Vreelandella piezotolerans: one gene and its partner. The protein of the gene in region 2 interacts with the protein of the main gene of each other region in a pairwise test. Links are inferred from orthologs where the notes say so. Each region holds a gene or a part of one and is shown on either strand. Other genes may lie near its edges.

Region 1 (3,214 bases), 1.1 Mb from region 2 along the record:
GCATTTAGCCACTTACCAAGCTAGTCGCCCGTAGAGCTCGCATCAAAGGGCGAGCTCCAAACACTAAAAGGAGTGCCTAGGCACTCCTTTTGAGTAAGCGAACAGCAAAAAAGAAACTATTGGCTGCTCGAATAGCGCTCCACTTGCTGCTTGAGCTTCTGGCCTGGGCGAAACGTCACCACGCGCCGAGCGGAAATGGGAATTTCCTCACCGGTTTTCGGGTTACGCCCAGGCCGCTCACGCTTATCACGTAGGTCAAAGTTGCCAAAGCCCGACAGTTTTACCTGTTCGTTTTCGCGCAAACAGGCGCGGATTTCTTCAAAGAACGCCTCTACCATCGCTTTTGCTTCTCGCTTTGACAGCGCAAGCTCTGTATGTAAATGCTCAGCCAGCTCTGCTTTGGTCAACGCACCCATAGGGCTCCTCCATGTAGCATACGCATTGCCAAGAACGTGATAAGCGTCGTGTCATGGCATAGCTTAGTTAGCCGCGAAGTTCGGCATCTAATTCGGCTCGCACGTTTGTAATGATCGAGTCGACCAACTGATTGATTTCCTCATCATTTAGCGTGCGTGAAGCGTGCTGCCAGGTCAAGCCCAATGCAATGCTCTTATATCCCTCGGCCACGCCTTTACCAGCATAGACATCAAATAGCTTTATGTCTTTGAGGTAATCACCAGCCTTGGCCTTTGCACAATCCAGCAACGCTTGTACCGGTGTCTCTGCCTTGATCAAGAAGGCCAAATCGCGACGAACTTCCGGATAACGCGAAAGCGGTTCGAAGGCGGGAATCGAACCTTGGCTCAACGCATCCAATCGGACCTCGAACAGCACGGCATCCACTTTGAGCCCTAACGTTGCACGGACCTGGGGATGAAGCGTACCAATCCAGCCAGCAGGTTTCCCTTCATGGAAGAGCTGCGCCGTTTGACCGGGATGCAGCGAAGGATGCACTCCAGGCTCGAAGCGCCAGGCTGCTAGGCCACCCCCCATGGCTAAAAGACTCTCCAGATCCCCCTTCAAATCGTAGAAGTCTACCTGCGCTTTAGCACCATCCCAGCCTTCAGCTTCTCGCCCACCACATACCAGCGCCCCCATCATCGGGACTTGGGTTAGGTGGTCCAGAGAGCCATTGAACACCAACCCCGTCTCAAAAATGCGCACTCGCGTCTGCTGGCGATTCAGGTTGTGCTCCAGTGCTCTAACTAGCCCAGGAAATAGGCTGGCGCGCATCACAGAGAGGTCTGACGAGATCGGATTGGCCAATACCGGCGACACTGCGTCCGGTAACAGCGCTGCCTGTAGATCAGGAGCAACGAAACTGTAAGTGACAGCTTCTTGAAAACCACGCGCAACCATTTGGTGACGCAGTTGCGATGGTGTCAATGTCGATTCATTCGCAGAACGCAGTGCCAATCGAGCAGCTGGACGTCGCACCGGTAGATTGTTGTAGCCATGAATACGCGCCACTTCCTCGATGAGGTCTTCCTCGATGGCAACGTCAAACCGCCAGCTAGGCGCGACCACCGACCAACCCTCCGCATGCTTATCGACATCAAGACCAAGACGCTGGAGTATATCGGTAACATCGTCCGCCGATAGCCGCTTGGAAAGCGCGCTTTCTAGACGGGCTTCACGCAGCGTAATGGCGCGCGGCGCGGGCAAGTGCTCTTCGCTAACGGTTTCCACCACCGGGCCTGCCTGACCGCCACAAATCTCCAACAGAAGCTGTGAAGCACGCTCGACCGCTACGAGAGGAAGCTCAGGGTCGACGCCACGCTCAAAACGGTGCGATGCATCGGTATGCAGGCCGTAAGAGCGCGCCTGTCCGGCAATCGCAAGTGGCGCGAAGAACGCCGACTCTAGAAAAATGGCCTGGGTATTTTCGCTGACCCCAGAGTTTTCGCCCCCCATGATGCCAGCCATGGCCAGAGGGCCGCGCTCATCGGCAATGACGAGCGTTTCTGGGCGTAGGGTGACTTCTTGGCCATCCAACAGCGTCAAGCGCTCTGCGTCTTTGGCCAAACGCACGGTAATACTGCCCTGCAAATGATCGCGATCGAATGCGTGCAACGGCTGGCCAAGCTCCAGCATGACGTAGTTGGTGATATCCACCACAGGGTCGATGGAGCGTACACCGCTGCGACGCAGTCGCTCTACCATCCATAGCGGCGTTTCTGCATTCGTAGCCACGCCTTCGATCACACGCCCTACATAGCGCGGACACTGTTCAGGAGCCTCGACCTTCACAGGAAACGTTGTATCGATCGTTGGCGCCACAGCCGCAATGCTTGGGCCGCTCACCGGCAAGCGGTTGAGCACTCCCACTTCCCTGGCTAGCCCTTTGATACTCAGGCAGTCGCCCCGATTTGGCGTCAAATCCACCTCGATCGTCATATCATCGAGCTGCATGTAGTCACGAAAGCTTGTGCCTACCGGCGCCGACGCTGGCAATACCAGGATACCCGGAGAAGTCTCCTCCTCAAGCCCCAGCTCGGACGCCGAACAGATCATGCCACGAGACTCAACGCCTCGCAGTTTGGCTTTTTTGATCTTGAAGTCTCCCGGCAGCACGCCTCCTACCTGAGCGAAGGGAATTTTCTGACCTACATCGACATTCGGCGCTCCACAAACGACCTGCACCGGTGCTGCCGACCCATCATTCACCGTACAAACATTGAGCTTATCGGCGTCGGGGTGCTTCTCTTTGGTGAGTACTTCCGCCACAACAACGCCGCTAAATGAAGCGGCCACTGGCTCAACGGCATCCACTTCAAGGCCCGCCATGGTGATCTGGTCGGCGATGGCCTGTGTATCCAGCTGCGGAGTTACCCAATCACGCAACCACTGTTCTGAAAATTTCATGTTGATTCCCGTCGCTGGCAGCAGTCTTTAGGTGAATTGACGAAGGAAGCGCAGATCGTTTTCGAAAAACAAGCGCAAATCATTGACGCCATAGCGCAGCATGGCCAAACGCTCGGCACCCATCCCAAAGGCAAAGCCCGTATAGCGCTCGGCGTCGATACCAGAGTGTCTGAACACCTCCGGATGCACCATGCCGCACCCCATCACCTCTAACCAGCCACTATGGGAGCAAACGCGACAACCGTTACCACTACACATCACGCACTGAATATCCACCTCGGCAGAGGGCTCAGTGAATGGAAAGTATGAGGGCCGGAAACGAACCGAAAGGTCGTCGCGCTCGAAGAAT
Region 2 (3,136 bases):
GCGAGTAGCCGATGACTGCGAGAATCGCCGCCAGCACCGTCAGATCGAAGTCGAGCTGGAACAGTGCAAACACCCCAACGACAATGATGACGTCATGCAGCAAGGCCAATAGAGCACCGAGTGCGAACTTGTACTGAAAGCGAAAAGCCACGTAGAGCATGACCACGCCCAGTGCCACGAGCAGCCCCAGACCACTCTGGTCGCGAAGCTGATCGCCGACTTGGGCGCCGACGAACTCGGCGCGTACCAGATTGACGCTATCGCCGTTGGCCCGCAGGAGGTTGACGACGTCGTTACCCACATCACCATCGAAGGCTTGCTGTAAGCGAATCAGGACCTCCGTCGACGCGCCAAAGGTCTGCACCGATACATCTTGGAAGCCGCTGCTTTCTAGCAGTTGCCGTATGGCATCCAGGGAGGGAGCGGTGCCGTAGCGAACCTCCACCAGGGTGCCGCCCGTGAAGTCCAGCCCCAGGTTGAGCTGCTGGAAGACGATGGCACCGATCGAGACGATCAGCATCACCGCCGAGACGATGAACGCCAGGTTGCGCCGTCCCATGAAGTCGATGCGCAGTTGGGTTAGGGGTTTCATGACCACCTCTTAAATTCTTTGCTGAGCGCGTGTTGTGATCTCATCGATATCAGATCCACAGCTTTTTGACGGGCTTGCCACCGTAGGTCAGATTGACCATGGCACGCGTGACCAGCAGCGCAGTGAACATCGACGTCAAAATGCCGATAGAGAGCGTAACGGCAAAGCCTTTTACCGGGCCGGTACCAATCGAGAACAGAATCACTGCCACTAGCAAGGTGGTAATGTTGGCATCCACGATCGAGGTAAAGGCACGCTCGTAGCCCGCATAAATGGCCTGCTGAATCGACATGCCGTTACGCAGCTCTTCGCGTATCCGCTCGAAGATCAGCACGTTGGCATCCACCGCCATCCCGAGCGTCAGCACGATACCGGCAATGCCTGGCAGCGTGAGCGTGGCGCCTAGCATCGACATCACCGCGACCAGCAGCGTCAAGTTGAGCGCCAGCGCCACGTTGGCAAACACGCCAAATACTTTGTAACGCACCAGCATGAACAGCACGACCAACAGTAAGCCGATCTGAACCGAGAGCAGGCCGCGTTCGATGTTTTCTGCGCCCAGGCTGGGCCCGATGGTGCGCTCTTGCACGAAGTAGATTGGCGCTGCGAGCGAGCCGGAACGCAGCAGCAGAGCGAGTTCGGCAGCTTCGGTGGGGGAGTCGAGACCAGTGATGCGGAAGCTGTTGCCCAGCGCACTTTGAATGGTCGCCAAGCTGATCAGGCCACGCTCGGTGTAGGGCTCACGAACGATGGTCTCTTCGCCGGTTTCCGGGTCGACTTCGATGCGGTCTTCGCTTTTATGCTCGATGAACAGCACCGCCATGTTGCGCCCGATGTTGGTGCGCGTGGCGCGGTTCATCAGCGTACCGCCGGTGCCGTCCAGGTTGATGTTGACCTGAGGGCGGCCGTTCTCGTCGAAGCTATTACTGGCGCTGGAAACGCTGTCACCGGTGATGATCACATCGCGCATCAGCTCTGCCGAACGAGAGGGATCGTTGCGAAACTCGAAGCGTTCGGTTTCGGCATCCGGTGTATCGTTGCGCGCCTCGAGACGAAATTCGAGGTTGGCCGTCGCACCGACGATCCGCTTGGCGGCCACGGTGTCCTGCACGCCCGGCAGTTCGACCACGATTTGGCTCGGGCCTTGGCGCTGCACCATGGGTTCGGCGACGCCCAGCTCGTTCACCCGGTTACGCAGCGTGGTCAAGTTCTGGTTGATCGCATAGTCCTGGATTTCGTTGACCGTCATGTCGCTTAGCGTCATGACCAGGCTCGAAGCGCGGCCATCCCCTTCGTTGGTGTACTCGAAGTTGGGGAAGTCGCGGCTGATCAAACGGCGGGCGGCGTCGCGGTCTTCGCTGCTGGCGAAGTCGATCGACAGCGAGCGGTCGTCAATGGTGGTGTTGCGGTAGCGAATACGCTCGCTGCGCAGTAACTCACGCATGGCGCTGGCGTTCACTTCGAGGCGTTGTGTTAGCGCCGCCTCCATATCCACTTCCAACAGGAAGTGAACACCGCCGCGTAAATCGAGGCCCAGCGTCATGGGGGAGGCCGCAAACGCTTGCAGCCACTCAGGGGTGGCATCGGCCAAGTTGAGGGCAACGGTGGCGTTGGGGCCCAGCACGTCGGCGGCGATGTCACGGGCGTCGAGCTGGTCGTCATCGCTCTGTAAACGAATCAGCCACTGACCGTTGGTCTCTTCGACGGCTTTGACGGCGATATCGCTCTCGCTGAGCGCTTCTTCGACACGGGTAATCTGCCGTTCATCCAGGGCGTTGCCTTGTGCATCGCTCACCTGAATGGCGGGATCTGCGGGGAATAGATTGGGAAGCGAGTAGATAAGGCCAACCACCAGGACGACCAGTATCAGCAGATACTTCCACAGGGGGTAACGGTTGAGCATGCAAGCCCTGCCTTCAATTACAAACGGAATCGCTGTGCACAGACAGGCTGCGCACAGCAACGTTCACCATCGACGCTACCATGTCACCCCTGCCGGGGTGGCTGGCACTGGGTCGGCAGGGGGGAGTGCAAGCGTTAGATGGACTTAATGGTGCCTTTAGGCAGTACGGCGGCCACGGCGTTTTTCTGCACGTTGACTTCGGTACCTTCAGAGACTTCCAGGGTCAGGAACTCGTCGCTGACTTTGGTCACGCGGCCAACCAAACCGCCGCCAATCACGACTTCATCGCCCTTGGCTAGACCCGATACCAACTGCTTGTGCTGCTTGGCACGTTTGGCTTGCGGACGCCACAGCAGGAAGTAAAAGATCAGCACGAAGCCGACCAGCATGACGATTTGCGCGATGCCACCGCCAGCGGCGGCTTCTTGGGCATGGGCTGGTGAGATGAAGAAATCCAGCATTGCAGGGAACTCCTGGGTTAGAACACTCAATGGGTGAGTGGGTCATGCCACCCGCAACGGCGGGCGGCCATAAAAGGATTAGGACTCAGCGCCCGCAAGGGGTGGCACCGGGAGGCCGCGCCTTGCATAGAAGCTTTCCACAAAGGTCGTCAATGTACCCGCTTCGATTGCCGCGCGCAA

What was found.
Region 1: the proteins of secD (region 2) and pheT interact in binary tests that used the Escherichia coli proteins (3 or more experiments, as listed by UniProt). The link is inferred for Vreelandella piezotolerans from one-to-one orthologs.

Annotation. Positions count from the first base shown.
Region 1 is NZ_CP048602.1:1,780,645-1,783,858, reverse strand. Bases 175-3,214 are described here. They hold pheT (phenylalanine--tRNA ligase subunit beta), read right to left. Parts: upstream 2,866-3,214; coding sequence 484-2,865; downstream 175-483. Other genes in these bases: pheS (phenylalanine--tRNA ligase subunit alpha), read right to left, coding at 2,893-3,214; GYM47_RS08175 (integration host factor subunit alpha), read right to left, coding at 175-416. In the rest of the region: GYM47_RS08180 (DUF2788 domain-containing protein), read left to right, coding at 1-8; more of GYM47_RS08175, read right to left, coding at 117-174.
Region 2 is NZ_CP048602.1:698,263-701,398, forward strand. Bases 69-3,030 are described here. They hold secD (protein translocase subunit SecD), read right to left. Parts: upstream 2,496-3,030; coding sequence 642-2,495; downstream 69-641. Other genes in these bases: secF (protein translocase subunit SecF), read right to left, coding at 69-592; yajC (preprotein translocase subunit YajC), read right to left, coding at 2,630-2,956. In the rest of the region: more of secF, read right to left, coding at 1-68; tRNA guanosine(34) transglycosylase Tgt, read right to left, coding at 3,035-3,136. UniProt on the Escherichia coli protein: Part of the Sec protein translocase complex. Interacts with the SecYEG preprotein conducting channel. SecDF uses the proton motive force (PMF) to complete protein translocation after the ATP-dependent function of SecA.